Regions from separate parts of the Rosenbergiella sp. YN46 genome, predicted to be linked through region 3. Evidence: predicted binding sites of a transcription regulator. Region 3 holds the regulator's gene; each other region holds the start of a gene.
The links. Region 3 encodes PhoB, which activates phosphate uptake and scavenging genes when phosphate is short. Its sites were predicted from a motif close to CTGTCATAAAACTGNCNNAT; they were not measured.

Region 1 (7,895 bases), on a different contig from region 3:
GTACCCTGCCATCCTCCAGCTTCACCAGCCCAGACGCCACCCGTAACGGCACTCCCTGCCGGGTTTTCCCGGTTCGTACCGCGTTCAGCAGCTGCGGGCGATCGCTCGGCGTTGGCGTCACCGGCGGTAGTTGAATCCTGGAGGGATTGACGTTAATTAACGGCTCCTGCCCCTGAATCCGAAAAATTAACACGTCCTGCTCGTTGCCCAGCATATTTTCGAACATCCCGGTATTCGCCACCAGCCTGTCCAGCGGGAAGCGCTTGCCCAGCACATTCCGGTAATATTCTATTCGCCCGGTCACCTGCAGATCGCTACGATAAATCATCTCCTGGCGCATGGCGTTATACAGGTAGCCGCCAGCAGCGCTCACCACCAGCGCTGCGACCAGGGCGAACAGGATAGCGCTGCGCAGCGTCAGCGACGTGGCCTGCCAGCGCCGGGCCAGCAAACTCATGAACGCACCTCACAGACGTAGCCTATCCCGCGCACGGTATGAATGAGTTTGATATCAAACGGCCGGTCAATTTTGGCGCGCAGTCGCTTAATCGCCACATCCACTACGTTAGTGTCGCTGTCGAAATTCATATCCCATACCTGCGAAGCGATCATGGTGCGCGACAGCACCTCTCCTTCACGCCGAACCAGCAGATGCAGTAACATAAACTCTTTATTGGTCAGCGGAATCACCGTGTCCTGGCGGGTCACTTTGCGCCGCAGCACATCAATATGCAGATCGGCCAGAGTATAGCGATCGGATTCCCGCACCGTTCCACGACGCAGCAGCGTCCGTAGCCGCAGCACCAGCTCGGTAAACGAGAAAGGTTTGACCAGATAATCGTCGGCGCCCAGTTCAAGGCCGTGAATGCGATCCTGCACCTCATCGCGCGCGGTCAGAAACAGAACCGGCACATCGCTTTTCTTGCGCAAAACGTCAATAATCTGCCAGCCATCAAGCCCGGGCAGCATCACATCCAGCACAATCGCATCATAACGATACTCCAGCGCCCGGAATAAGCCGTCGGTACCGTCACGCGCCAGATCGACGCCATATCCAGCTTCTGTTAGCCCCTTCTTCAGGTAATTACCTGTCCCGGTATCATCTTCCACGACTAATATGCGCATTCTCGCCACCTCATTACTTTCGCAAACAGAGTAACAGTTTCCGCAGCGCCGTTTGATGACATTAATGTCATCAAACAGACATGGTGCTGTCCCAATCGTTCAGCCATGCTTAATCTGCAAACGACTACAGGAGGATTTATGCATACACGACATCGTCTCGCCGGTTTACTGCTGTCCACCCTGATGCTGTGCAGCGGCATCGCCGCCGCGCAGGCGCAGGGAAAGGCCATTGCGCCGCTGCGCGGCACCATCGATAAGGTTTCTGACGCCCAACTGCAACTGACCGACCGCAAAGGGGAAAAGGTCGACGTCAAACTGAACGACAAAACCCAGGTGTTCAGCGTTTCTAAGGGCTCGCCCGCGGATATCAAGCCAGACAGTTTTATCGGCACCGCCGCCGTTCCTCAGCCTGACGGCAGCCTGAAAGCGCTTGAGGTACACGTATTCGCCGCCAGCCTGCGCGGAACGGGCGAAGGCCACTCTCCCTGGGAATCCGCCGACGGCAAAATCAATACCATGACCAACGGCACGATTGGCAAGCTGGTGAACGCCAATGGTCGCACGCTGACCGTTAATTACGGTGACCAGCAAAAAAATGTCATCGTGCCGGACGATACGCCGATTGTGACCATCGATCCCGGCGATCGCAGCCTGTTGAAGCCCGGTACTCATATCGTCCTGTTCTCTGCCGCCGATGATGCAGGCGAGCGCGTCGCCACCCGCATTTCCGCTGGCAAAGACGGTACCGTACCGCCAATGTAATCCGGGAGGACGACATGAAAACCAACGCGTCGCGACCAGTGCATCGCTGGCCAGTCAGGCTTACCCACTGGGTCAATCTGTTCGCCATGGTCTGCATGTTTATGAGCGGTTGGGAAATCTACAACGCTTCACCGCTGTTCGACTTTCGCTTCCCCCCGGCGGTGACGCTGGGCGGCTGGCTGGGCGGCGCGATTGGCTGGCATCTGGCGGTAATGTGGCTGCTGGTATTCAACGCCCTGTGCTATCTGCTGTGGAGTCTGTTTAGCGGCCACCTGCGCCACGACCTGCTGCCGCTGCGCCTGGCAGCGCTGCGCCAGGATATCTGGCTGACATTAACGCTGCGGCTGCGCCATCGTCACGGCCAGTACAACGCGATTCAAAAGCTAATGTACCTGGGCGTACTGGCGCCTGGCCTGCTAGTGGTACTTTCCGGGCTGGCCATCTGGAAACCGGTACAGCTGTACTGGCTGGTAGCCGCCTTTGGCGGTTTTGATACCGCACGCTACGTCCACTTTTTCGCCATGGCAGGTATTGGGCTTTTTGTCGTCATCCATCTGTTGATGGTGATTATCGTGCCCTCCACCCTGTGGGCCATGCTGTCAGGAGGCAAACGTGAAGGATAAAACTCAACCCCGCCGCGCCCCCACACTGGAGCCGGATCAGAAAAAACAGCTGGTGAATCTACAACGGCGGTTACTACTGCGCTCCGGCCTGACGCTGGGTGGCGTGGCGATGCTAACCGGATGCGATATGCAGAGCGGCGATCGGGTCGACAAAGTGCTGTGGGCCATGTCGCGCTGGAACGACAGGGTTCAGTCCTGGCTGTTCAGCGGCCAGCGCCTGGCCCAGACTTACCGCCCGGATCAGATTACCGACCCCTTTCCGTTCAACGCCTTTTACCCGGAATACAATACGCCGGAAGTGGATCTGCTCGACTATCGACTGGAAGTCTCCGGCAAGGTCGAGAAAAAAGCGCCGTGGACGCTGGAACAGTTACAGCGCCTGCCGCAGCAAAGCCAGATAACCCGGCTGATCTGCATTGAAGGCTGGAGCGCCATCGGTCAATGGGGCGGCGTGCCGCTGAAGCTGTTTCTGCAACATATCGGCGCCGATCTTAACGCGCGTTACGTCGGCTTTAAGTGCGCAGACCGTTACTACTCCAGCATTGATATGGCCACCGCGCTGCATCCGCAAACCATACTGGCGCTGGATTTTGCCGGTAAACCACTCCCTGCGGAATACGGTTATCCATTACGGTTACGGGTGCCGACCAAGCTGGGGTTCAAAAACGCCAAACACATCGCCGCTATTTTCGTCAGCGATACTAATCCCGGCGGTTACTGGGAAGATCAGGGCTACAACTGGTTTAGCGGTATTTAACCCCTTAAGTAGAGGTAGCCTGTAGCGCGCCTTTACGCTTCAAAGTTAACTATTAATTAAAAACAAGCCTTTTTCCCTCTGAAAGTTTAGCGACACTTAACCACCTATTAAGTTGTCGCTTCTTTTTTCCCTTCGTATTCTTAGCCCCGACCCACCGCCAGCGCTGCCGGGTCGTCCGCCTTTATCAGGATCCGCTGCGGCGCGGCATCTCCAGTTACTACGCCGGCGACTATCCCCGGGCCGCAGCCACCTTTGCGCAGACCGCCGCCCACAATCGTTCCCTGGCTTGCCAATAGCTACGCGAAACCAAAAGCCAGGCAAAAGGCGCTGGACAGCTACGATCGGGCATTGAGTCTGGATTCGGAGTATCGCCCGGCAAGGAGAAAATACTACAGGCGGGAGAGCGTACTCCCTGGCCTATGCTGGCAGGCCTGCTGTTGTGTCTGGCGCCGCTAGCGGGCGGAATATACCTGATACGCCAGCGGCCAGGACTCTGGATTGTCAGGCTGAATATTCGCTGGCAGCGATTCTGGCAAGTCCGGCCCCTTCCCGGACTGGCGCCGGTCGGCAGGGTCAATAAACATGCTGACCGCCATCAAAATGCGATCTTTTCACCCCGCCAGATGCGACAACGCATCGGCTGAGCTAAATAACCGCTAATATGAACTTAACTAATTTCGCTACCCAATGAGAAACGCCAATAATGTCCGCACCCATTTCCGAATTTAAATTCGACTTTAATCAGCTTAAGGCGCTACACGCCATTATTAGTACCGGTACGGTGGCCGGCGCCGCTAAACTGCTTGGCGTTTCATCCAGCGCCGTTAGCCAGAATATGACCCGCCTGAAAACGGTACTGGAAGATCCGCTATTTTACCGCAGCGGCCAGCGGCTTAAACCGACGGCACTGGCACTGCAACTGGACGAACAGTTCCGGCCGTTAATCACCGAACTGGGTAATATCCTGACCAGCAATCCGCAAAACCCGGCGCCGGAAACGGCCTATACCTATAAAATCATCAGCAGCGAGCTGCTTGAATATATGATGGTACTGCCCTTCGCGACTCAATTACCGGCATCAGGATCGCGCCTGATGATGCTGCCAGAGTTAGCCAACAGCGAAGAGAACCTGATAAGCCTGCGCAACCGGGCGGCCGATATACTGCTGACGCTGGAGCCGGCTACCGAAAGTTCGTTTGTCACCGAACGTATTTTTAGTACGCCGCTGGTGGTGGTGAGCCGTATAAATCACCCCGGAATGACCCAATTCACCTCGCTGGATCAGATTCAGGAGATGTCATTTGTAGAGCGCGCCGGTATGAGTTCGCCGCTTAAATATGCCCACTATCTGGCCACGCCCTGGGGACATGAAAAAATCACGATCGACTTTACCCTTCAGTCCATCACTAATCGTCTGACCCTGGTATCTCAAACCGATCTGATTATCCTGAGTCCGGAAGTCATTGCCCGTCAGTTCTCGGAACATATTCCTGTTCAGATTCATCCTTTCAGCGATCAGGATATTCGCCCGGTACATGCCTACTGCGTCTATCTCAAATCACGGCGCAACGATACGGTCATCAAGAAATTGCGTGAAAGCTTTATGGCGACGGCAAATGCGCTCTCTCTGGCGCCGGAATAAAAAAACGGCGCTATCATGGCGCCGCCTTTAATCATGCCGGGATGAATCAACAGTTAGCGTTCTGGAAGTTTTCCGCCAACTGGCGACCGACATCACTCATTTCAAAAATGCCCATAAAGCCGGCATTTTTATCGCCATCCTTAATATAGATATTCTGATAACTAAGGCCGCGATCGCGCATTATCAGGCGATCGTTGCGCTGTAGCGGATAATTAATAGAGCGCAGCACCGAATAGTGTTCTCCGATGCTCACGACGTACAGAGGGCAGCTATCGACCGCCTTCACGACCGAAACAGTATCGGTCGTCGCCCGTGCGTATACCACGGGCAGCAGCAAAATGGCGGAAATAAAAGAAACCGTCATCAGAGCCCGTACAGACACATAACGCGAAGAGGCTTTCATGTTTCACCTGCCGGTATTTTATTGGAAAAGAGACCAGAGATACTGAAAAACGGACAACAAGGATATCGGTTAAGAATTGTGGCAGCGGCATATCGGCCACTCAACTTAATAGCGGGTTCAGCCAAGCTAAATCTGATAGTCCGGCGTGTAATCGTCCACGTTCAGCGCCCGCGCTTTAATTTCCTCCAGCGACAGGGAAGGATTACACAGAGCGATAAAACGCCAGATATAATTACGCTGCAGCTGGCCCCGGCGAACCCCAAGCCAGACCGTATTGGCCCCGAACAGATGACGAATGTCGCGTCGCACCAACTGTTCAGCGCAGTCGTCACTATCGGCCAGTTCCGCCACCAGCCCAACACCAAGCCCCAGCGCCACATAGGTACGAATCACGTCCGAATCCTGGGCGCTGAGCACCACATCCGGCGTTAGCCCCTGGCGGGAAAAAGCGTCATCGATACGCGACCGGCCGGTCACGCCCTGACGATAGGTAATCAGCGGCCATCGGGCAATAGACTCAAGGGTAAGCGGCATCTCATGGCACAGCGGATGTTCCCGGGGCAGCAGCAGACTGTGGTGCCAGCGCAGCCAGGAGAAGGCCGTCAACGCCGGATCGTGGTTCAGCCGTTCGCTGGCAATACCGATATCCGCCGCGCCGCTGTGCAGCAGCGCGCAAATTTCCTCCGGCGCCCCCTGAATCAGCGCCAGTCGTACGCCGGGATAAAATTCGCGGAACTGCTTAATCACCGCAGGCAGGCTATAACGTGCCTGAGTATGGGTGGTGGCGATGGTCAGCATGCCCGAATCATCATTACTGAACAGCTCGGCCAGGCGCCGCACATTACTGGCCTCGTTGAGAATGCGTTCGGCGCTGACCAGCAGCGCCCGCCCGGGCTCAGTCATTCCCAGCAGGCGTTTACCGCGGCGAATAAATAATTCAACGCCCAGCTCCTCTTCCAGCTCGCGAATATGGCGGCTGACTCCCGACTGTGAGGTATAGAGATTGCCGGCCACCTCCGTGAGATTAAAATCTCGCCGCGCCGCTTCCCGTATAATTTTTAATTGCTGAAAATTCACGCCCTTTCCCCTGTTACCGCATTTTCAGCCATTGTTCAGCGCTGCTGATAAAACAACAAATAATAAAAAAATAATATTTATAATATAAAGAAATAACAAATAAGGAAATTCTTATAGCTATCAGTCAGTTAGCGATTTACCATGGGTAACACTTTATTAATTAACATTTTTTGCCAAAAAGAAACGTATTCGCAGTGAGATAAACTAGGAAAATTATTAATACATAATAATTTTATTAAATTTGAGTTGATTATGTTAACGCAGCAAGAAATCGAAGAGTTTGACGCCTGGTGGGCCACCGAAGGTGACTGGGTTGAAGAGCCAAACCAGCGTCGTAACGGCATGAGCGGCGTACAACGTATCGAGCGCGACGGTAAGGTGTTGTACGTTAAGCGGATGACGCAGCATTTATTCCGTTCGCTGCGCTATCCGCTTGGCCGCCCCACCATCGTGCGCGAGATTCAGGTACTTAACGAACTGGAGCGGGCGGGCGTTAAGGTTCCGAAAATCGTTTACGGTAAAGCGATGAAGCACAACGGCGAATGGCGGGCGCTCCTGGTAACCGAAGAGATGCACGGCTTTTGCAGCATTGACCAGTGGTACAAACAGCATGCCGACCTGCCCTTCGAAGACCAGACCCGTCAGGAAATGCTGCGCCAGGTGGCGCTGGCGTTCCATGGCATGCACAGTATTAACCGTCAGCATGGCTGCTGCTATGTACGGCACATTTTTGTGAAAACCAGCGGCCAGATTGAGGCAGGTTTTTTGGATCTGGAGAAAAGCCGCCGCCGCTGGGTGCGCAGCAAGGCGATCAATCACGACTTCCGACAGCTGGAAAAATACCTTTCCCCGATCCCGCCCAAAGACTGGGAGCAGGTCAAGGCATTTTACTACGCGCTGTAACCAATGAACGCGGCCGCCGGTTATTCGACGGCCACCCGTTTCACCTTATCCCACCAGCATCAGCTCACGGTTTTCCAGCGGTGGCCGGGTCACCCGCGACATAAGAATTTCCTTCACCGCCTGCGCCTGCGGCGACAGCGGCAGGCGTGCCGATAAATTCAGCGACAGCGGCAGCGTCAGGGTGGGCGAAGTGATACGCGACATCCAGCCACCGGCGGCCCCCATCAGCAGACGCGCCGCCGATTCCGGCAATACCGTTACGCCCATACCGCTGGCTATGGCGGCCGTCAGGGTAGAGATAGACTCAATCTCACCGGCAATCTTCACCGTTAAGCGACGCAGCGAAAAGGCTTCGTCCACCCGGCGCCTGACGGCGCTATAGTCACGCGGCAGCAGCAGGTTCATTTGCGCCACCTGGCTCAGATCTACATTCGGGCCGGGGTTATTCTGAGTTCCCACCACAAACAGCGACTCCTTGCGCAGCGGCTGGCTGATAATACCGGCCGTGGGTGCCCTGTCATACAGCACCGCCATATCAAGCTGGCCGCTCAGCAGCTTGTCATTAAGCTGCCCGCCGCTGTTTTCATGCAGATAGATTTGCAC
Region 2 (7,895 bases), on a different contig from region 3:
GGTAACCTGCTGACTCTCCTTTTTATAGAAGTCGACCTTCAGCGCTTTCAGCAGCCCCCACATGGATGTCAGCAGTACAATCGAGAATGGCAGGGCGCTGGCGATAGTCACGGTTTGCAGGGCGGAAAGACCGCCCGCCAGCAGCAGAGTAATGGCCACCACGCCCATTGCCGCTGCCCAGAAGATGCGCTGCCACACCGGGGTGTGTTTGGCGCCGCCGGAGGCCAGGGTATCCACTACCATCGCACCGGAATCGGCGGAAGTCACGAAGAAGACCACCACCATCGCCATAGCCAGGAATGACAGAACCTGAGAGAACGGGAAATGTTCCAGGAAGTTAAACAGCGCCAGTGAAACATCGCTCTGAACGATTTCCGCCAGCTGAGTGGCTCCCTTATGGGCAATCATCTCAATAGCGCTATTGCCGAAAACGGTCATCCAGATCAGGGTAAAACCCGCAGGAACAAACAGTACGCCGGTCACAAATTCCCGAATGGTACGGCCACGGGACACGCGAGCGATAAACATGCCGACGAACGGCGACCAGGAGATCCACCATCCCCAGTAGAACAGGGTCCAGCCCCCCAGCCATTCGCTGGATTTGGGCTCGTAGGCATAGAGGTTAAAGGTCTTGCTGACAATCTCCGACAGATAGCCGCCGGTATTTTCCACAAAGGACTTCAGCAGCAGCACCGTTGGCCCCAGGGTAATGACCAGCACTAACAGTAGCAGGGCCATCCACAAATTGAGTTCAGAAAGGATGCGAATACCTTTATCCAGGCCGCTCACCACCGACAGCGTCGCCATCGCGGTGATCACAACAATCAGGATAACCTGGGTGGTTTCGTTAATCGGCAGGTCGAACAGATGGTTCAGGCCTGCATTAACCTGCAATACACCGTAGCCCAGCGAGGTGGCGACCCCAAATACGGTGCCGATTACCGCAAAGATATCGACAATATGACCAGGAATCGAATAGATACGATCGCCGATAATCGGATAGAGCGCCGAACGCAGGGTCAACGGCAGGCCATGACGGTAGCTGAAGTAGGCAAGGATGAGCGCCACAATGGCGTAGATAGCCCAGGCGTGCAGCCCCCAGTGGAAGAAGGTCAGCCGTAGCGCCTCCTTGGCCGCCTGTACCGTTTCCGCGGTACCGGTGGGCGGCGACATATAGTGCATTACCGGTTCGGCAACGCCGAAAAACATCAGTCCGATACCCATCCCGGCGGAAAACAGCATGGCGAACCATGAAAAATAGCTGAAGTCAGGCGTTGCATGGTCCGGCCCCAGCTTAATATTGCCGTAACGCGACATGCCCAGAAAGGCCACCGTCAGCAGTATTAACGCTACTGTCAGAACATAGAACCAGCTGGCATTGGTGAAAATAGCCTGCTGTAACGCTTTGAACCAAATATCGGCGCGTTTGGGAAACAGTGCGGCAAACAGTACCAGCGCGGCAATCAGTATGGCGGAACCGTAAAATACTGGGGGATTGATGGTTTTTGGTTTGTGAGGGGACGTATTGGGATCCTGATTTATCGTGTTATCCATAAAAGCTCCAGAGAAAAATCCGTGAGAACCTTAACATTTTCAGAGCCTGAATAAAAAATTAATCTTAACTTGAGTAAAAGCGGCAGCGAACTACCGCGATTTTTCGATATTTACCAATAGCTGCGCGGAAATCGGACATTTGGGTGAGTATCTGAGCCTGTTAAACATCGCGCTTTATGACGAGTATTCCGCACGTTAAACCAGCCCTTGCACGGCCTGAAGCGCAGGGGTGTCACCTTCGGTCACTTCGATGATCTTACGGCTGACGGCGGGTGTTTCGACCAGGGCGGCGAGAGTCGCTGCCACGTCTTCACGCGCAATGTTGCCATAGGCGATGGCAAGTCCAGCATGAATGCGACCGCTACCCGTATCGTTGGTCAGGGTGCCGGGGCGCACTATCACCCAATCCAGCGTGCTGGCGGCAAGATGCACGTCGGCCTGCTTTTTCACCGCCATGTAGTTTTCAAAGGTATCAGAAGGATTTTCTTTACCGCGTCCGGCTTCCGGGAAGGCGGAAACCAACAAAAAGCGCGATACGCCAGCCTTTTCAGCGGCAGCTACTGCCTTTTCCAGCCCGCGCCCATCGATGGCGTCAGTCATCTCTTTTCCACCTTTCCCGCCCGCGCCAGCGCTAAAGACCACCACATCGCTGCCGGCAATAAGGCCCGCCAGCGCCGCTTCATCCAGCGCCAGTAGATCGCCAGGAACCGGCGTGGCACCCAGCAGTTTAAGCGCCGCTTCCTGCTCAGGATGACGGTACATCGCCAGTGCCTGATGGCCCGTTCGGGAAAGCTGTTGCACCAGACTGCGGCCGACATTACCTGCGCCGCCGATAATAAAGACTTTTTTCATTCGCGTTTGCTCCGGAAAGTGGGACATCACGCAGTAAGGTAGCATCTGATGGGGGGATTTTCATTGTTTCTTGTGACAACGTCACATTCCATAGCTGTTTTTTTCAACAGTGCAAGGACTGAAATCGTTAATGTGAGCCAGCTAGAGTCATTGGGATTTGCTATTGGTATCGGCGCCGGTTTTGAGTTACATCTCCGTAACAAATTGACATAACAATAATTGACGTAATGACATTGCAAACGTTCAGGAGCGAGATATGGAACTCATCACATCATGGCTGTCGGCCATAAACGGCGTAGTATGGGGGGTACCAATGCTGATTGGCATTCTTGGCATTGGCATCTTCCTGCAAATCCGGCTGGCGTTTCTGCCCATCCGTAAATTAGGCACCGGCTTCCGGCTGCTGTTCGAACGAAACCAGCATCGGGGAGAAGGGCAGATATCCCCCTTTAATGCGCTGATGACCGCACTTTCGGCGACAATTGGCACCGGAAATATCGCCGGGGTGGCAACTGCGGTCGTGATGGGTGGGCCCGGTGCGCTGTTCTGGATGTGGATGACGGCGCTGGTGGGGATGGCCACTAAATATTCCGAAGCGGTGCTGGCAGTACGCTTTCGCGAACAGGACGCAAATGGCAATCACGTCGGCGGCCCCATGTACTATATCAAGCATGGACTGGGCGCGAAATGGATGTGGCTGGGAACCCTGTTTGCTTTTTTCGGCAGTATCGCCGGATTTGGCATCGGCAATACGGTGCAGGCCAACTCCATTGCCGATGCCCTGAACAGTAACTTTGGCGTTTCTCACTGGATAACCGCCGCTGTTCTGGTGATTCTGGTCGGCGCCGTACTGATTGGCGGAATTAAGCGTATTGCCGACGTGGCGGGCAAACTGGTACCGGTGATGACGGTCGGTTACTTCGGCGCCGGAATTATCGTACTGGCGCTGAATGCTTCCGCCATTCCGGCGGCGTTCGAGCTGATTATTAAATCCGCCTTTACGCCGGTGGCCGCCCAGGGCGGTTTTGCCGGGGCGGCAGTATGGGCCGCCATTCGCTTCGGGGTCGCGCGCGGCGTTTTTTCCAACGAAGCGGGGCTGGGCAGCGCGCCTATCGCTCACGCGGCAGCAAAAACCCAGAATCCAATTCGTCAGGGGCTGATCGCCATGCTGGGTACCTTTATTGATACCATTATCGTCTGCTCGGTCACCGGACTGACCATTATCATCAGCGGTCAGTGGCTGAGCGGCGAAACGGGAGCAACGCTCACATCGGTCGCGTTCTCCAGCGCTATTCCCGGTGGTAACTACATTGTGGCTATAGCGCTGGCAATCTTTGCTTTCACCACCATTCTGGGCTGGAGTTTTTATGGTGAAAAATGTATCCAGTTTCTTGCCGGGCCTAAATCGATCGTTCCATTTCGTATTGCCTGGATCATCGCTTTGCCTGTAGGTGCCACTCAGTCGCTGGACTTTGTCTGGCTGCTTGCCGATACCCTGAACGCCATGATGGCCATTCCCAATTTAATTGCGCTGGCCTTTCTGAGCCCGGTCGTGTACCGCCTGACCCGGGATCATATCCGTGATGTTAACGCCGCCGTTATCTGAGGCACGTTCCCTCTCCAGGGAGAGGATTACAGACGGCTCCGGCGCTCTGTTTCTGAATTAATAAAGGCCGCCAGAAGGCGGCCTTCATTATCAGGTGCCAATAATTCCACCATCTTCCCGTGTTATCACCACGGTGGCCGAACGGGGCCGCCCGTTGGGTTCGGCATCCGGCCAGCTGGAAACCGCCTGGGGGTTCTTCGGGTCAGAGACATCACCACCTTCGCCCGGGTGCTGGATATTGATAAATAGCGTGCGGTTATCCGGCGTAAAAGCAATACCGGTAATTTCGCAGCCCCGGGGGCCGGTCAGGAAACGGCGGTATTCGTTAGTGCCGGGCACCGTGGCTACCATCTGGTTGTTGCCCATGCCGGTATAGGCCTTCTGATTAATGGTGGACGATGACACATCGGTCTGGATCCATAGTACGCCGCGATTATCGAAAGAGAGACCATCCGGACTGCCGAAGGCCGCTCCCTGCATACTGCCTTTGGCGCTTTGATCGTCAGTGTCGGTACGGCCTGCCAGCACCAGAATATCCCACTGGAAGCGGGTAGAGGCCGGTGAGTCGTCGGCTTCGCTCCAGTGTATAATATGACCAAATAAATTCTTCGCCCGGGGATTGGCGGCATCGACCGGTGCTTTACCTTTATCGCCGCGTTCGCTGTTGTTGGTCAGCGTGCAGTAGACGCTGGCGTTATGATAAGGATCGACGGCAATCCACTCCGGACGATCCATTTTAGTGGCCCCCAGTTGATCAGCCGCCAGTCGGGTTTTGATTAGCACCTCAGCCTGGCTGAAAAAACCATTGTCGGCATCAAGACCGTTTTTTCCGTGCACCAGCGGTAGCCATTCGCCGCTGCCATCGTCGTTAAAACGAGCCACGTACAGGGTGCCGGACTCAAGGAGGCGCAGGTTGGATTCGCGATTTTCCGGCTCGTAACGACCGTCGGAAACAAACTTATAGATATATTCAAACTTCTGATCGTCCCCCATATAAACGACGACGCGCCCGTCGTCCGCCAGCGTCACAGTGGCACCTTCATGCTTAAAACGCCCCAGCGCGCTATGCTTGCGCGGGATGGAGTTCGGGTCATAGGGGTCGATTTCCACCACCCAGCCAAAACGATTGGGCTCGTTGGGCGTTTTATCGACGTTGAAGCGCTCATCCACCTCATTCCAGCGGTAGGATTCATCGCTGTCGCTGATACCGTAGCGCTGCTCCAGCGTATTCCGCGTGCTACGCTTCACAAAAATATCCGACCAGTTCTCTTCACAGGTCAGGTAAGTTCCCCATGGCGTATGCCCGCAGGAACAGTTCTGCATGGTACCCAGCACCGTCTCGCCCGCCGGATCGGCGGCGGTTTTCATCAGCGCATGATGGCGCACCGGGCCGGAAAGCTGCATTGGCGTTCCGACCGTGATACGACGGGCATATTCGGAAGGGCGAACCACCGTCCAGCCATCCGCACGCTTTTGAACCTCGATAATCGAAACCCCCATGGCATTCTGCCCCTTGCGGGCTTTGTCCAGCCGCCAGTCGGCCATACCATCCGGAAACAGCAGGCCGTTATCGATGTATTCGTGGTTCATCGCCAGCAAGCCATGTTCGACGTTATCAGAACCACGAGGCAGGCTGAACCAGGCCATACCGTCATGGTGCATGCCTGCCTGAGCTGCCTGTTCAGCGGTACTATTGGTGGCATCGGATTTAAAGCTCGGCATATTGTTGTGCAGGCCTACCGGATCTCCCCAGCGGTAAAAGGGGCGGGCGATATAGCCTTCGGGCACAATGACCCGATCCTCCGAAGAGACCGGAATACTGGAAAAACCCAGCGAGACCGCGCGGGCGACCCGACTTTTCGCATTTGCGTATTGCGGTGTCAGTAATGACGGCAGGGCTACGGCGGCGCCGGCAACCATACCCATCTGTAAAAAGCGACGTCGCGAAAAACTGGCGCTGACAACCTGGGAAAAAGCACGATTATCGCTATGGTTGCTAATCTCTTCCCGGTGCTCTTGTTTAAATACGGCGGTTAAAGGTCTGCTCATTATGGCTTCCTGTCTCAGTGACTTGACCAGCAAGCAGTGTAAGAGCCATTTATTACAGTTTTATAACATTACATCTTGTGGTTGCATTAATTGCCGTATACCGGAATGATCCAGGCGCTGCTGGCTGTAACACCTTAACAACAAAAAAGGGCATTATGATGATAACAATGCGACTTATCGCTGCCGGGCTGACGCTGTGCTGCGCGTTCAGCGCGATGGCTCAACAGCGTGACAGCGCGATTGACGATGCGGTAAAACCGGTAATGGCTAAATATCAGCTACCGGGCATGGCGATTGCGGTGCTGCGCGACGGCAAAACCCGTTTCTATAACTACGGTGTGGCTTCGAAGCAAAGCCAGGCGCCGGTCAGTGAAAATACGCTGTTTGAGATAGGCTCCCTGAGCAAGACATTTACCGCTACTCTGGCCAGTTATGCAGTAGAGCAGGGAAAGATGAAGTGGCGCGACCCGGTCAGCCACCGAATGCCGGAACTAAAGAATGGCGCCTTAGACCAGGTCACGCTGCTCAACCTGGCGACCCATACTTCCGGTCTGCCGCTATTTGTGCCGGACAGCGTGCAGAATACCCCGCAACTGATGGCCTGGTATAAAGCCTGGCGGCTACCTTCGCCCCCAGGTTCCCGCCGGGTTTACTCTAACCTCGGCATTGGGCTGTTGGGAATGATCAGCGCCCGGCAACTGGATCTGCCCTTTAAAACAGCCATGGAAAAGCGCCTGCTACCAGCCATGGGGATGCACCATACCTGGATAGAAGTACCACCGAACAAGATGGGGGACTACGCTCAGGGATATAACAAAAAAGACCAGCCGGTCAGGGTGACGCCAGGGCCGCTGGATGCCGAATCTTACGGCCTGAAATCCAGTTCTGCCGATCTGATCCGCTGGCTGGCTATCAACATGGGCGAGCAGAAGGTGGATAGCGACTGGCAGACAGCGATTTCTGCTACCCATCAGGGCTATTTTCATACCCGGGACTTCACCCAGGCCATGATGTGGGAATATTATCCCTGGCCTGTGAGTGAACAAAGGCTGGTGGCAGGTAACAGCGGCAGCCGGATTATGAATGGAATGCGCACCAGCGCCATCATGCCGCCCCAGATTGCCAGCGGCAGTACCTGGTACAATAAGACCGGCTCCACCAACGGTTTTTCCACCTATGCGGTGTTTATCCCGGCGGAAAAGACTGCCGTAATTATGCTGGCCAATAAGTGGTTCCCTAATGACGACCGGGTGCGGCTGGTAAGGGACATTATCGGCAAATTAACCGATAAGTAAATCCAGGCGAGGGGGGGAAGGCCCCCTCAAATGAAACTGAACGGGGTTTTAGCTTCAGTTAAGCAAATAAGTTACATCTAACACTTTATAGATAACATTGATTATACATATTCCCCCTGAGTGTTACTATTTGGTTAACAAAACGGCACCATCATCGCCCACTGCGCGTCAATTCAGACACTGATACCAGGGTTATTTGCTCCCGTCGAAGGAAATAAACCGTGACCTTTACTGCGATTACCTGAGCGCGGTGTGGAATGCTGTAAATCATAAAATGTGGATTCAGGAGTGCATATGAATAATAAAAAACGCGCCGTGCCTGGCGTACGTCCTTATGACGGCCCGGCGGGAGGATGGGGGGCATTAAAGGCGACGGCCATTGCAGTGCGTACGCAGATGGACGCTTTCAATGCCCCGGCTACCCTGATGCGAACCAATCAACCGGACGGTTTTGACTGCCCGGGTTGCGCCTGGCCCGATAAAGAGCATAAATCCACATTTCAGTTCTGTGAAAATGGCGCCAAGGCGGTGACCTGGGA
Region 3 (7,895 bases):
TCCGGGAATATTTGATAGAAGATCTGATCGGCCACCCAGTCAGGGCCATGATTCGGCTCATCCACGGCAAACATTTCCAGGCGAGGCGGCGGAAAATCACTAAAGCCCAGCGGCGCAAACCACCGCTGGCGCTCGGCCCACAGCAGCTTAAAGCAGTAACGGCGACGCGGTTGTCCACGACTCAAATCGATCGTCGCACGCCACGCGGCAACGCCAGGACGAGGCTCCTGCGCCAGGCGGGTCATTTTCAACGGCGTCTCTTCGTTATCAATTTCGGTGCGCAGCATCACGCGCTGCGGCAGCGCATCTCCCGCCAGCCACAGCGTAATCGTCATTTTCTGCTCCCGGACGGCCACAAAGGGCGCGACCGGCAAATGCCAGGCCTGTAACATGATGAATTCCCCGTATCAGAAATTGGCCTCACCTTGCCATAAGGAAAACGGTGATAGCTCATCACTACAAAAAGATTCGGGGGAGGAGACAAGAGGAGGAGTCCGGCCGCCCGGTTTTGGCGGCCAGATCAGAGATTATTTACTGCGGCGTCCTTTAACCCACCAGCCAACCAGCAGCAGCAGAATCCAGGCGAAACCGACATACAGCGAGATGCGGGTTTCCGGATGATAGCCAATCAACGCAATGATAAAGGCCAGGAACACCAGACCCACCAGCGTGGTAGGGACTCCACCAGGCACTTTAAACTTCAAAGCCTTAACTTCGTCGGCGGGCAGTCGGCGGCGGAAGGCTATCTGCGACAGCAGAATCATAATCCACACCCAGACGGTCGCGAAGGTCGCCAGCGAAGCAATGACCAGGAACACGTTCTCCGGCATGATGTAGTTAAGGTACGCCGCCACCAGCAGCGCCACCGTCATCACCACCACCGTTACCCAGGGAATTCCGTTGCGCGAAGTTTTCGCGAATATCTTCGGCGCGCTGCCCTGCTCCGCCATACCGTGCAGCATACGGCCTACACCGAACACATCGCTGTTAATCGCCGACAGAGAGGCGGTCAGCACCACGAAGTTCAGGATACTGGCGGCAAAGGCGATACCCATATGCTGGAAGGTCAGGACAAAGGGGCTGCCGTTGGTGCCCACCTGGTTCCAGGGATAAATGGACATAATCACGAACAGCGTTCCGACATAGAACACCAGAATACGCATCGGCACAGAATTAATGGCCCGGGGAATCGACTTCGCCGGATCTTTCGCTTCGCCTGCGGTGATGCCGATAATCTCTATCCCGCCGTAAGCGAACATCACCATCTGCAGCGACATAACCATCCCCAGCCAGCCGTTGGCGAAGAAGCCGCCATTGGTCCACAGATTATGAATGCCGGTCGGCTGGCCGCTATTGCCAATCCCCCAGATGATGATGCCGAAACCGGCTACGATCATCACAATAATGGTGGCAACCTTGAAGAAAGAAAACCAGAACTCCAGCTCGCCGAACACCTTCACGCTCATCAGGTTAATGGCGCAAATCAGCAACACCACGCTCAATACCCAAATCCAGTGCGGCACCGTCGGGAACCAGACCCCCATATAGATACCAAATGCCGTTACGTCGGCAATCGCCACTATCAGGATCTCAAAGCAGTAGGTCCAGCCGGTGATATAACCGGCAAGCGGCCCCAGGTTCTCCTGGGCATAGCGGGAAAAGGAGCTGGCCGACGGGTTATGAACCGACATCTCACCCAATGCGCGCATGATGATATAAGCCACCACGCCGCCGATAATATAGGCCAGCAGTACGCTCGGCCCCGCCATTCGGATGGCATCGGCCGAACCATAGAACAATCCGGTGCCGATCGCCGACCCTAACGCCATAAAGCGTATATGCCGGGTACTCAGGCCACGTTTGAGCTTATTTTTTTCCATTGAACCAATCCACTAAAATAAAAAACCACGGGGCTAAGCCCGTGGTTAACAACAAACCTTTCTGGTTACTGCACAGCAGACGTCGTCGGGCGTCCTGCCACGCGATCCCAAATGGCACAAATAACCAGCACTGCCACTGTCGGCAGCAGCCACGCCAGTCCCTGACTGGCCAGCGGCAGGTGTGTCACCCACTCAGGCTGCCAGGCAAGCGTAGAGGCTTTTAGCCCATCCATAATTCCAAACACCAGGCTGACCAGCATAGCCGGCGCAATGACCCGGGTGGAGCTGTGCCACAGCGAGCGGGTGAAGCTCAGCACGACCAGAACGATACAGGGGGGGTAGATCAACGTCAACACAGGGATGGAGATCTGAATCAGATGGCTCAACCCAAGGTTAGAGATAACCATGGAGAACAGGCCAAGAATAAAGACCAGCGTGCGATACGAAAACGGCAGATACTGAGCGAAGAACTCAGCGCAGGCGCAGGTCAGACCAACCGCAGTGACCAGACAGGCCAGGAAAATCAGCACTGCCAGCAGGAAGCTGCCGAAACCGCCGAAGGTGTGCTGAACATAGGCATGCAGGATGGCGGCACCGTTAGCGGACTGGTCTACCAGCGCCATGCTGTCGGATCCCAGACGGAACAGGGCCAGGTAAAGCAGCGTCAGGCCAACACCGGCAATCAGCCCAGCCCAGATGGTGTAACGGGTCAGCAGTTTCGCTTCCGTTACGCCGCGGGAACGAGCCGCGTTCACGATAACGATACCAAACACCATGGCGCCCAGCGTATCCATTGTCAGATAGCCGTTCACAAAGCCGTTCGAGAACGGCGCATTCTGGTAAGCCTCGGTCGCGGTACTGATGCCGCCAGCCGGCCACACCACTGCCGCTATCGCCAGAACGATCAGCGCCAGAATCTTCAGCGGCGCCAGGAAATGGCCCACGGTATCCAGCAGCTTGCCCGGATAGAGCGACACGATGATCACCAGCGCAAAGTAGATCAGGCTGTAGATCAGAAGCGGCATGGCGCCATCACCAGTCAGCGGCGCGATGCCGACCTCAAAGGAGACGGTCGCGGTACGCGGCGTGGCGAACAGCGGCCCCACTGCCAGATAACAGACGGTGGCCAGCAGAACGCCGGCGCGACGGCCAATGGGGGAGCTAAGGCTATCCACCCCGCCACCGACCCGGGCCAGCGCCACAACGGTCATTACCGGCAGACCAACGGCGGTTATCAGAAAGCCAAAAGAGGCCCACCAGACGTGCTCGCCGGCCTGTAAGCCCACCATGGGCGGAAAGATGATGTTGCCCGCGCCAACGAACAGCGCAAAGGTCATAAAGCCCAGAGCGATGATGTCACGCGAAGTTAAACGATGGGTCATAAATTCGGGTTGCCTGTGGATGTGGTGTTGATTTCAGCAAATTTTTCCACCACGACCAGGTGGTGAAAAAGCGGTCTTATCAGAAAATGACAGTGAGAAACACTTCTCAACAAGCGCGGCGAAGAATTGTTTATCGATATACCACGCAATTCTGGTCAGTCTGACGATAATGGGGGCCAATTAAAACGCTTATAGCGTTTGAAGGCAAGAAGCGATCCCAAAACCAGAGCAATATGCCAAATATATAATTACAACCAGAGATATACACCAATCCTTCAACTTTAGTCCGGTTTATCATTCGAATAAAAAGCGAACAGCCGCCGGGGCCTTTTCCTGCGCTACCGGGAAAATTCCCCCTTCGTGCGTTAATGTCTGGGTTCAACGAGCAATCGCGCGGGAATCTGAAACGAAAAGCAGCAGCCCTGCCCGGGAACGCTTTCTATCTCCAGCCGGGTATCATGATGGCTCAGGGCGTGTTTAACAATGGCCAGTCCCAGGCCGCTACCGCCGCTCTGACGCGATCGGGCCTTATCCACCCGATAGAAGCGCTCCGTCAGGCGCGGCAGATGATGGGCCGCTATCCCCGGGCCATCGTCGCTGACGCTAAAGCGCGCCCCCAGCGGAGTACGCTGCCAGCACACTGCAATATTAGACCCGGCAGGCGTATGATTGATGGCGTTATAGACCAGGTTCGAGACGGCGCTGCGTAACTGTTCGCCATTGCCCCGCACCTTAAGTTGCGCATCCACATCGAAAGTGAAGTGGTGTTCCGGCCCCAGCGAGCGGGCGGCCTGCTCCACCTGGCGCAGCATATCCGGGATATCCACGCTTTCACTCAGATCCAGGGAGGGCGATGCTTCAATGCGTGACAGCGTCAGCAATTGCTGTACCAGACTGCTCATCCGCTGGGTCTGTTCTTCCATGGTCAACAGCGCCTTATCACGCAACGCGCCATCCGGTTCGCTGTCGCGCAGCATCTCCAGATAGCCCTGAAGCACGGTCAGCGGCGTGCGCAGTTCGTGGCTGACGTTGGCGAAAAAGTTACGACGAGCCCCTTCCAGTTGATGCATCTGGGTCACATCCCTGGCTACCATCAGCCACTGGCTATCGCTATAGGGCATCACCCGAAACTCCAGATGGCGGCCACTGTTCAGCACCAGATTCAGCGGTCGGGAAAAATCACGCTGTTTCAGATAATGGCTGAACTCCGGATAGCGCAGCAGGTTCAAAATGTTCTGGCCGTTATCATCTGGCCAGCGCAGATTAAGCAACTGCTGCGCCAGCCCGTTACACCAGAAGATGGTGCCCTCTTCGGTGGTCAGCACCACCGCATCCGGCAACGATTCGGCGCCGCTGCGAAAGCGTTTGATCAGATTCCCTAACTCCTTGCGCCGCTTCTTGTTGCGCATCTGCATCTGATGCAGGCCATAGAGCAAAGGCTCCCAACTGCCTCGCCCCGGCGGCGGTGTCATGCTGCGATCCACCCACAGCCACCAGGAGAGCCGCAGCAGATTATGAAAGTGCCAAATCAGAAGCCCCGTGACAGCGGCCAGTAAAAACCACGGCAGGTGCCCCATCAAAGCGCCAAGCAGCAGCGCCGGCAGGCAGCACAGCGCCAGCTCAAGCGCCAGCCTTTTCCACGACAGCCGTTCCAGCAAAAGCCTTACTCCTGAATAACCGGTTAATAACGGGTAGAAAAACGATAGCCGGTACCACGTACCGTCTGCACCATGCGATCGTGGCCGCTGCTTTCCAGCACCTTACGCAGGCGACGGATATGAACATCCACCGTCCGGTCTTCGACGTAAACATTAGTGCCCCAGACCTGGTTCAGAAGCTGTTCGCGGCTGTATACCCGTTCGGGATGCGTCATAAAAAAGTGCAGAAGCTTAAATTCGGTGGGGCCCATATCGAGCGGACGCTCGCCGTTCATCACCCGATGAGAAGTGGGATCGAGGCTTAACCCTTCAATTTCGATAGGCTCCTCTACCGCCATGGGAGAGATGCGCCGCATTACCGCTTTAATTCGCGCCACCAGCTCTTTAGGTGAGAAGGGTTTGGTCATATAATCGTCAGCGCCGGTTTCCAGCCCACGCACCCGGTCTTCCTCTTCGCCCCGGGCAGTCAGCATCACCACCGGTATGTCCCGGGTCATCGGCTGGCGCTTCAGATGCTTAATCAACTGAAGTCCGGAGCCGCCGGGCAACATCCAGTCCAGCAGGATCAAATCAGGCCAGGGTTCGTTAAGCCGTGCCACAGCGGCATCGTAATCTTCCGCTTCAAGCGGCAGGAAACCATTCTGCTCAAGCACGAAACAGACCATTTCACGGATTGGAGCCTCATCTTCTACCACCAGAATACGTCGCGCCATCATTCGCCCTGTCTGATTTTTTCTTGCCCTCGTCGCGAGGGTTCGGGTTGCCATTTTGTAATGCGCGCCATTATGCGTCACTTTTATGACAGATTTATGAAAAACACAGCCCTTTAATGACGCGCTCATTCCCGGATGCCGTCACAGAAGAGGCGCGCAGGCTCCCAGGTTGTTTATAATCCCCCTCGCGCTTTTTTGCCACCGGAACCGAAATGCCCCAAAATCATTCGCGTTACAGGAAGGCGGCAAGATAGCGTATCCCCGGGAGCATAGATAAGCTATGTGACCAGAATAAGCGAACGTCGCCAACGCACCTGTAGCTTGAAGGATGAAGGGAATTATGCGGATCATTCACACCTCTGACTGGCACCTCGGCCAGAATTTCTATACCAAAAGCCGGGCTGCCGAACATCAGGCATTTCTCGACTGGCTGCTGGAGCAGGCTGAACATCGTCAGGCGGACGCCATTATTGTGGCGGGTGATATTTTCGATACCGGCTCGCCGCCCAGCTACGCTCGCGAGCTGTATAACCGCTTCGTGGTCAAATTGCAGCAGACCGGCTGCGCACTCTATATTCTGGCGGGTAACCACGACTCGGTCGCGACCCTGAATGAATCCCGGGAGTTACTGGCCTGCCTGAATACCTGCGTGGTGGCAACGCCTGGCGATAAACCGCTGGAGATGACGCGCCGCGATGGCTCCGTCGGCGCCATTTTGTGCCCCATTCCCTTTTTACGACCGCGGGATCTGCTACAAAGCCAGGCGGGTCAAGATGGTCACGACAAGCAGCTCTCGCTGCTGGAGGCCATCAGCCAGCACTATCAGTGCCTTTATAATGCGGCGCTATCGCTGCGCGGTCAGCGCAGCCTCCCCATCATCGCCACCGGCCATCTGACCACCGTCGGCGTAACCGCCAGCGATTCGGTGCGCGATATCTATATCGGCACTCTGGATGCTTTTCCGGCCCGGAACTTTCCTCCGGCCGATTATATCGCCCTGGGCCACATCCACCGCCCCCAGAGCGTAGGCGGCATGGCGCATATACGCTACAGCGGTTCTCCCATCGCCCTGAGTTTTGACGAAACGGGCAAAGAGAAGAGTGTCAGCCTGGTCAGTTTTGAGGACGCCGCCCTGAGCGAAATCGAAGCACTTCCGGTTCCCGTCACCCAGCCGCTGGCGCTGATAAAAGGCTCGCTGGCGCAGATAGAACAGCAGCTTGAGGCCTGGCGCGACGCCCCCAAACAGCCAATCACCTGGCTGGACATTGAAGTGACCAGCGACGAATACCTGCATGATATGCAGCGCCACATTCGCCAGTTGACGGAAGATTTGCCGCTGGAAGTGGTGCTGATTCGCCGCAGCCGCGAACAGCGTCAGCGGGCTATCGACAATCAACACAAAGAGACCCTGAGCGAGCTGAGCGTAGACGATGTCTTTAGCCGCCGCCTGGCGCAGGAAGGGCTGGATCCCGAGCGGGAAACGCAGCTGCGGCTGCTGTTCGCCCAGACTCTGGAAACCCTGCATCAGGAGGATGAAGCATGAAAATTTTAACCCTGCGCCTGCGCAACCTGAACTCGCTGCGCGGCGAATGGAAGATTGATTTCAGCGCCGAACCCTTCGTCAGTAACGGCCTGTTTGCCATTACCGGGCCGACCGGTGCCGGGAAAACCACCCTACTGGACGCCATCTGCCTGGCGTTATATCACAAAACGCCGCGCCTGAGCGGCATCTCCCAGAGCCAGAACGAGCTGATGACCCGGGACTGCGCCGACTGTCTGGCCGAGGTGGAATTTGAAGTCCGGGGCGTAGCATATCGCGCTTTCTGGAGCCAGAACCGGGCCAGAGGCCAGGCGGACGGCAAGCTCCAGGCTCCCAGAGTAGAGCTGGCGCGCTGTGACAGCGGCGAAATTCTGGCGGACAAGGTCAAAGACAAACTGGAGCTTCAGGAACAACTTTCCGGGCTGGACTACGATCGTTTCACCAAATCGATGCTGCTCTCTCAGGGGCAGTTCGCCGCCTTCCTCAATGCCGATGCCAACACCCGGGCGGCGCTGCTCGAAGAGCTGACCGGCACTGAAATCTACGGTCGCCTGTCAGCCCGGGTTTTCGAACAGCACCGCCAGGCCAAAAGCGAACTGGAACAGCTGGAAGCCCAGGCAGGCGGCGTCACTTTGCTTGACGAAATCCAGCGGCAGCAGTTAACTCAATGTTTGCAGGCGCTCACTGACGAAGAGAAAGTCCTGTCCGGCGAACAGCAGCAG
Region 4 (7,895 bases), on a different contig from region 3:
TCCAGATCCTCTGGAGCCATTTCACCGGCTGATTACCCGCCCAGGCGGCGCCACACCCGCACCACGAAATCCGTTTCGCACCCGAAGGTTTGCGCCCCATCCAGCTGCTGCCAGACTTCCGGACGCGCCCGCCAGGCAAAGGGGGTCATCTGTAACAGCGCCCGGGCCTGCACGCCCGGCAGTTGCATGCTCCAGCCCGGTGTCAGGGTTTGCATCAGTTCAAAACCTTCCAGTCGTTCTTCCCGATTCGGATGGAGCTGAACCTCACGATAAATCAGCGCCTTTAGCTGTACCAGATGGCGCGGGCCTGGCGTGACCGTCACCAGTATGCCACCGGGTCGCACCACCCGCGCCAGCTCCGCGGCGCTACACGGAGCGTAGATACGCACCACGGCGTCAAACGTCCCGCCGGCAAACGGCAGACGATGGCTGGACGCCACGCAAAAGCGAACCTGCGGATAGCGCTTCGCCCCGTAGCGGATGGCGACCTTTGAAACATCCAGACCGTAGCACTCCCCTCCCTGACCCAGCGCCCCGGCAAAGGCCGAAGTGTAATAGCCTTCGCCGCAACCGATATCCAGCACCCGCCCATTTTCGGGCAGCGAGCCGGCCATCACTGCTGTTACCGTATCGCGCAGTGGCTGGTAGTAGCCCGCATCCAGAAACGCCCGGCGGGCGCGCATCATCTCAGCGCTGTCCCCCGGCTGTCGGGATCCCTTGTGCTGTACCGGCAGCAGATTGACATACCCCTCTTTTGCCCTGTCGAACTGATGGCCTGCCGGGCAGCGAAACAGCGTGGATTGCTCTGCCAGCGGTGCGTGACATAATGGACAAACAAAAGACATGGTGGCTCCGGGTTCTGAAAAAGAGGGGCGCAGTTTACCGCTGCGCACCCTGTCAGGGAAGGGATCACGATAGCGGATGCGCCTCATCGTTAGTATTCAGTATCGACAGATGGTCTGAGTCCGGCGCCACTCCGTCCGGCTCGATGTTCTGCAACCGCAAAACATCGCCCATAATCTGGCTGAACACCGGCGCCGCCACCGCCCCGCCGTAATACTCGCCGTTTTGCGGATTGTTGATCACCACCACCAGCGCGTAACGTGGCCTGGTGGCCGGTGCCACGCCGGCGGTGTAGGCCACATAATTGTCGATATAGTGACCGTCCGGCCCTATCTTCTTCGCCGTGCCGGTTTTTACCGCCACCCTATAGTTACGCACCGCCGCCTTAATCCCACCGCCGCCCGGCAGGGCGACACTTTCCATCATATGTTCCACCTGGTGGACGACTTGCTCGGGCATCACTCGGTGCCCTTCTACCGGCGGGTCGATACGAGTAATCGACAGTGGTCGTTCAATACCAAAACCGCCAATAGTGGCATAGACATGAGCCAGTTGCAGCGGAGTAACCATCAGTCCGTAACCAAAGGAAAAGGTGGCGCGATCCAGCTTGCCCCAGATACGACGGTGCGGCAGCAAGCCGCTGCTCTCACCGGTCAGCCCCAGCCCGGTAGGCTGGCCGAAGCCAAAGGCCTTATAGGTCTGCATCAGCGCATTTATCGGCATCGCCAGCGACAGCCGGGAAACCCCGACATCGCTCGACTTTTGCAGGATACCGGTCAGGGTCAGCTCCGGATAGTAACCGACATCGCGAATCATATGGCCGTCGATACGCCAGGGATGGGTATCTACCACGCTGTCCGGCTGGACTATTCCCTGACGCAACGCCGTCATGACGACCAGCGGTTTCACCGTAGAGCCTGGCTCAAAGGTATCGCTGATGGCACGGTTGCGAAACTCATCCAGAGTGGCCCCGGCACGATTGTTAGGGTTAAAGGTGGGGTAGCTGGCCATTGCCAGAATTTCACCGGTATGCACATCCAGTAATACCGAAGCGCCCGATGTCGCTTTATTCCAGGTCACGGCATTGCTGAGCGCATCTTCAGTAACGGTCTGCAACCGACGGTCGATGCTCAAAATAATATTGTGTGCCGGCACAGGTGGGCGTTCGGTGATATTTTCGATAACCTTACCGTAACGATCTTTACGCACCCGCCGCTCGCCGGGTTTGCCGGTCAACTGGCGGTTAAAGCTTTTTTCGACGCCTTCTATCCCTCGATCGTCAATATTGGTAAAACCAATCAGATTCGCCGCCACATGACCCGAAGGATAAAAGCGCCGGGATTCCTGGCGCAGACTAATGCCAGGCAGGTGCAGCTTCTTAATGTATTCCGCCTGCTGAGGATCGAGCTGGCGCGCCAGATAAACAAAGCGCCCTTTCGGGTTACGTTCGATGCGGCGGGCTATGTCACTGAGCGGCTGCTTCAGCGTGGTTGCCAGCGCCTGCCAGCGGGCATTAATCTGCACGCCACCTTTCTGCGAGACAATCAGCGGATCGGCCCAGACTGCCGCCACCGGAACACTAACCGCCAGCGGCTGGCCATTGCGATCTTCAATCATGCCGCGGGGCACCACCACCGGCTCTTCACGCAGCGAACGTTTATCTTCTTCTTTCACCAGGTGATCCGGCTCAATCAGCTGCAGCCAGGCAACCCGGCCCAGAATCACCAGCAGGCTAAACAATATGGCGATGCAGAGCAGCCCGTAACGCCAGTGGACAAAGTTCAGGCTCGTCGCGCCGCGCAATTTTTTCACATCCTCTCCTTTGAGGTTAACCGGTTGGTAGCCTGATTAAACCCGACATTAATCCTGGATAACGTCACAAAATGCTAACAGCGCCTGGCGCTTTGCAACAGAAAACAACCAGAGGGCAGGTTTAGTAACACTCTGAAAAACCATACTGTTTTGGCAGGAATAAAGCGGCTATGGGATAACCGGTGAGAGGGTTAACGCGGACAACAAAAAACCCCGCGCCCAATAAAAGGGGCAACGGGGCATCATTCATCGGCAACCTGATATCGGCTGCGGCAGATTATCAGATGGCGACCACGTTAACGGCTGCCGGGCCCTTCTGGCCGTCCTGAATTTCAAATTCAACGTTCTGGCCTTCGGCCAGCGTTTTGAACCCGTTGCCCTGAATAGCGGAGAAGTGTACGAACACATCTTTGCTGCCGTCAGCCGGGGTGATGAAACCAAAGCCTTTAGACTCGTTGAACCACTTAACTTGACCTTTGATCTTTGCCATTTACAAATTCCTTAAATTGTTTTCTTCGCCCGCAGGCGCAACTTTAGATAAAACTGAGACATTACTGCTTGAGGCACTAATATAAGGTTCGGCAGAGAAGCGGTATTCAACGTCATCGTGTTTACTCAGGACTTCTTTGACTTAACATGCCACACATAAACAGAACTATACCTCGTTTAACCCATCGTGTTATCACACACAACGTTTCCGATGGCAAGCCATTTTTAAGCGTGTCACGATCTGCCGCACAGATTCAGATATTCACCAGATAAACAGCGCCTAAATTATGCACCTGCATGCGCAAAAGCTGCAGTACCCTACCGCGCAGAACAAGGCCTTAAGCCCCGCTTCGTCACGACTTTTTCACCATAGCTCAAACACTTCCGCTCGTCCAGACGAACACTCAAAAAGTCGTGCCGCCTCGCTTTTTTGGTTATATCTTTTTCGGTAAACATATAACAGAAAGTAATGGTCGAACGACCGCGAGTTAAGTTTAGCTGCGAACATTCGGATTCGCCAGTTTGCTGTAGATAATAAAATTTGAGCAGTTCAACAATATATTGCACCAGAATAATGACGCTTTAATGACAGTGCATCAAAATCGTGCAAGGTCTGCACCGCAATATAAAACACCATAAGTCATCGCTGAGATAATACTGAAATAAAATAATCACAGGATCGTCATACAATAACACTTCTTTATTTCCGCTCGAGCGTCAAATACTGACCAATGCGCAGCGGGCGGAAATCCGCCTCTTCCTCCTCCCCTGCTGCGCTAAGCGCCGCGCGCAATTCTCGCGGTGGCGCATCCAGCGACTCGTCCGCCAGCTCAAAAACGCCCCAGTGTACAGGAATAGCAATAGGCCGCCCAATCGCCTGCCACAGCGCCACGGCATCCTGAGGGCCCATATGGTGATAGCGCATAAACCAGCGCGGCTCATAGGCGCCAACGGGGATCGCCGCGCCATCCAGTACCCCAAGGCGCTGCGGGATCTCCAACAGCAGTTCGCTGTAGCCGGTATCGCCGCTGAACCAGAAGCGTCGGTCGGCGCTCTCTGCCACCCAGCCACACCACAGCGAGCGATTGCGATCCCAGGGAGTACGCATGCTCCAGTGGCGCGCCGGCACGGCAGTCAGCGTAATACCATTCAACTCATGGCTCTGCCACCAGTCGCGCTCGACAACCCGACGGATCCCCCGGCGCCGAAACCAGGTTCCCAGCCCCACGGGAACGAAGAAGACGACATTCGGAAAGCGGCGATGCAGCGATCGGATGCTGGCGCAGTCCAGATGATCATAATGGTTATGAGAAATCAGTACCGCATCGAGATGCGGCAAATCATCCGGCTTAAGGGCCAACGGCGTCCGGCGTTGAGGCCCCCAAAAGCGAAGTGGAGAAGCGCGCAGAGAGAAGACAGGATCGGTCAACAAATAGCGGCCATTAAGGCGCAGCAATAGCGTGGCATGTCCCAGCCACCAGACGGCGTCGCTATCGCCCTGAATTTCGGCATATTGCCACCAGCGGGCGATAAAGCCGGGATAGCCTTCTGCGGGAGGCCTGGGCAGGCCCTGCTCACGCCGCATTTTGCGCCAGCGCTTTAAATCGCCGGGCTGTCGCCGACCCGGCTCGATATTACGAAAACCATCGGGAAGGTGGTGCGCCAGTTGGGGATCATACCAGGGGTTTTTCCAGGGCATCGGGCCTCCGCGGAATCAGCCTCTGGATGATATAGCAGATTCAGCGCTCCGCGACCAGTCGCACCAGCTCCTCATCGCTATCGTCCGAAACCAGCGCCGGCACTTCCTTTTCTGGTTCGCTGGCCTCACACAGGCGACGCAACAGCGCGTTCTGACGTTTCTGCTGCTCAAGCATCGCTTCCAGCAGCGCGACCTGCTCACTGGCCCTCACGCTCGCGCGATTCACAAAAAACCACACCACCAGGCCAACGACCAGTATCAGTCCGGAAACCGCCAGCGACGTCACGTTTAACGTATTCATGAATTCATTCATTTAACCACCTCAAACAAACCCGAATTCTACCGCGGGTCCGTCCGGGACACCACCCGGGTGAGCGCCTGCGGCGGCTACCAGGGAATAAATTTATTCACGACGCAAATACCGTTGAAGAATGGTTCATCCTGATCGCACATAGCGTTCAACATCTGAGTCCACATCAGCAGGCAGGCGATAAGGACGACTATCAGGATAATCCACCAGTATTTTCTCACAGCGACTCCATCGTTATTGGGCATGGTATGCTATTATCCTGGCATCCGCAGGTTAAACCAAACTTCACTCATTCAGCGTTTCCTTTAGGAATCATCAGATTGTTAAGCGCTGCCTGCTGATTTAACCTGGTTTTGCATATCAATATCAAATAAGAGGGAATAATGCGCATCCTGATTCGTATCATTATTGTGCTGGCGCTCATCTGGATTGGCTTATTACTGAGCGGCTATGGGGTGCTTATCGGCAGCAAGGAGAATGCTGCAGGGCTGGGGCTGCAGTGTAAGTATCTGACCGCCCGCAGTACGCAAACCGTTCAGTATGTTCATACCGACAGCGGTATTATTGGTATTACGGACTGCCCGGTGCTGCGTAAAACCGGCGATGCAGTCGACGACGGTAAATAAGTGAATACGGCCCCGCACAACGCGGGGCCGTATTCATCAGAACGGATAGTCGTGATAGCCCATCTGCTCCGAGATATTGCGCGCGGCGCGATGCAGCATCGCCACATATTCATGCAGCTTTTCCTCTGAAAAGCGCAGGGTCGGGAACGAAATACTCAGACCAGCAATCACCACGCCGAAACGGTCGAATACCGGCACCGCAATGCAGCGCAGTCCTTCTTCCTGCTCTTCGTTATCTTCGCCGTAACCCACCTCTTTAACGCTATCCAGTACCGGAAGCAGCTCTTCAGCGCTGCCGATAGTGCGGGAAGTGCTGCGGGTATATTCTATCTGAGAGAGAATTTCCTTCACCTCATCGCGGTCACGCCAGGCCAGTAGCACCTTCCCGATAGCGGTACTGTGCAGCGGATTGCGGCGGCCAATGCGCGAATACATACGCAGGTTATACATCGAATCTATCTTGTGGATGTAGACGATACTGTCTTCATCCAGCGCGCCAAGATGGATGGTTTCCTTCGTCTGACGCGACAGTTCGCGCATCTGAATATCGGCACTACGAATCAGATCGACATTCTGCAGCGAACGGGCGCCCAGTTCAAAAAGCTTCAGGGTCAGGGAGTATTTTTCAGATTCCCCTTCCTGAGCGACATAACCGAGCGATTTCATGGTCTGTAAAAAGCGGTATACCGTACTTTTCGACATCATTACGCGCTGCGACAGCTCGGTTATCCCTATCTCGCGCTCTTCTCCCAACGCCTGAAGAATACCGAACACCTTCAGGACGGAAGAGACCGAATCCGGCTGTTTATCCAAATCTGCAACTGCCATTCATCACCTCGGCGCAACTTGTTTTATAAAAATCAGAACTGGTTTTTAGTATAATTGGCCCCTTCGCGATCCGCAATCGATCCCGGCCTGTTTCGTTACAAATCTGCGACATGCACCAGAACCTTCAGTGATAAACTGGTCTCTTTATTAAACTTTTGCCACTGATTCGTCATTTTATGGAAAAAACTCCCGCAGACGGCATGCCGCTGCCCCAGCGCTACGGCGCCATTATCACCATTGCTCTGGGCATTATGATGTCAGTGCTTGATGGGGCAATCGCCAATGTTGCCCTGCCGACGCTGTCTCAGGAGCTTCAGGCCAGCCCGGCCAGCACCATCTGGGTGGTTAACGCCTATCAAATGGCCATTATGGTCGCGCTGCTGTCATTCTCTTTTTTGGGTGATATGGTCGGCTACCGGCGTATCTACCGTTACGGGCTGGCGCTGTTCAGCCTGACGTCGCTGATGTGCGCCCTTTCCCCTTCCCTGGAGTGGCTAATTGTGGCACGGGTACTCCAGGGGTTGAGCGCCGCGGCACTGATGAGCGTGAATACGGCGCTGATTCGCCTGATCTATCCACGCGCCCGGTTGGGGCGTGGGCTCGCTATTAACGCACTAATTGTAGCGGTCTCCGCCGCAGCTGGCCCTACGGTCGCCGCCGCGATTCTGTCAGTCGCCACCTGGCACTGGCTGTTCCTGATTAACCTCCCCATCGGGGTCTCAGGCCTGATTCTGGCATTGCGCTGGTTGCCCGCCAATACTGAAAAACAGCATCAGCGTTTCGACCTGACCAGCGCGCTCATGAACGCCCTGACCTTCGGCCTGCTGATTGGCGCGCTGAGCGGCTTTGCCCAGGGACAATCGCCGCTGCTGGTGGCCGCGGAGTTTATCGCGTTGTTGATTATCGGCACGCTGTTCGTGCGCCGCCAGCTGCGTCTGGAAGTACCGCTACTGCCGGTGGATCTGCTACGTATTCCGATATTTTCGCTATCGATGGCCACCTCCATCTGTTCATTTATCGCCCAAATGCTGGCGCTGGTCGCGCTACCGTTCTGGATGCAGGGGGAGCTGGGCCGCAGCGAAGTAGAAACCGGATTGCTGCTGACGCCGTGGCCCATCGCCACCATGCTGGTAGCGCCCATAGCCGGGCGGCTGATCGAACATGTTCACGCCGGGCTGTTAGGCGCTCTGGGGCTCTTGCTGTTTACCGCAGGTCTGGCAGCGCTGGCGCTACTCACGGATACTCCTGGCGATATGGACATCATCTGGCGTATGGCCCTGTGCGGCGC

Region 1: the regulator PhoB is predicted to act here: its motif matches at 1,190-1,209, upstream of V3W49_RS02040 (heavy metal response regulator transcription factor).
Region 2: the regulator PhoB is predicted to act here: its motif matches at 6,111-6,130, upstream of V3W49_RS06960 (PhoX family protein).
Region 4: the regulator PhoB is predicted to act here: its motif matches at 6,700-6,719, upstream of kdgR (DNA-binding transcriptional regulator KdgR).

What each region holds. Positions count from the first base shown of each region.
Region 1 covers NZ_JAZHEE010000002.1:80,369-88,263, reverse strand. The annotation lists gene V3W49_RS02045 (heavy metal sensor histidine kinase) at 1-457, opposite strand, end outside; gene V3W49_RS02040 (heavy metal response regulator transcription factor) at 454-1,125, opposite strand; gene V3W49_RS02035 (hypothetical protein) at 1,264-1,887, shown strand; gene V3W49_RS02030 (cytochrome b/b6 domain-containing protein) at 1,902-2,510, shown strand; gene V3W49_RS02025 (molybdopterin-dependent oxidoreductase) at 2,500-3,267, shown strand; gene V3W49_RS02020 (hypothetical protein) at 3,408-3,539, opposite strand; gene V3W49_RS02015 (LysR family transcriptional regulator) at 3,971-4,909, shown strand; gene V3W49_RS02010 (hypothetical protein) at 4,956-5,312, opposite strand; gene cbl (HTH-type transcriptional regulator Cbl) at 5,439-6,389, opposite strand; gene inaA (lipopolysaccharide kinase InaA) at 6,642-7,292, shown strand; gene nac (nitrogen assimilation transcriptional regulator NAC) at 7,338-7,895, opposite strand, start outside.
Region 2 covers NZ_JAZHEE010000005.1:168,768-176,662, forward strand. The annotation lists gene betT (choline BCCT transporter BetT) at 1-1,554, opposite strand, end outside; gene V3W49_RS06950 (NAD(P)H-binding protein) at 1,750-2,406, opposite strand; gene V3W49_RS06955 (alanine/glycine:cation symporter family protein) at 2,663-4,012, shown strand; gene V3W49_RS06960 (PhoX family protein) at 4,103-6,061, opposite strand; gene ampC (class C beta-lactamase) at 6,220-7,356, shown strand; gene V3W49_RS06970 (FdhF/YdeP family oxidoreductase) at 7,651-7,895, shown strand, end outside.
Region 3 covers NZ_JAZHEE010000013.1:50,214-58,108, forward strand. The annotation lists gene malZ (maltodextrin glucosidase) at 1-392, opposite strand, end outside; gene proY (proline-specific permease ProY) at 528-1,880, opposite strand; gene brnQ (branched-chain amino acid transporter carrier protein BrnQ) at 1,946-3,262, opposite strand; gene phoR (phosphate regulon sensor histidine kinase PhoR) at 3,628-4,920, opposite strand; gene phoB (phosphate response regulator transcription factor PhoB) at 4,944-5,633, opposite strand; gene sbcD (exonuclease subunit SbcD) at 5,974-7,176, shown strand; gene sbcC (exonuclease subunit SbcC) at 7,173-7,895, shown strand, end outside.
Region 4 covers NZ_JAZHEE010000002.1:233,484-241,378, reverse strand. The annotation lists gene mntP (manganese efflux pump MntP) at 1-32, shown strand, start outside; gene rlmA (23S rRNA (guanine(745)-N(1))-methyltransferase) at 33-845, opposite strand; gene ftsI (peptidoglycan glycosyltransferase FtsI) at 910-2,655, opposite strand; gene cspE (transcription antiterminator/RNA stability regulator CspE) at 2,936-3,145, opposite strand; partial or broken gene V3W49_RS02840 (DUF2627 domain-containing protein) at 3,157-3,302, opposite strand; gene V3W49_RS02835 (MBL fold metallo-hydrolase) at 3,845-4,843, opposite strand; gene V3W49_RS02830 (YebO family protein) at 4,884-5,156, opposite strand; gene mgrB (PhoP/PhoQ regulatory lipoprotein MgrB) at 5,231-5,374, opposite strand; gene V3W49_RS02820 (YobH family protein) at 5,537-5,779, shown strand; gene kdgR (DNA-binding transcriptional regulator KdgR) at 5,816-6,607, opposite strand; gene V3W49_RS02810 (MFS transporter) at 6,784-7,895, shown strand, end outside.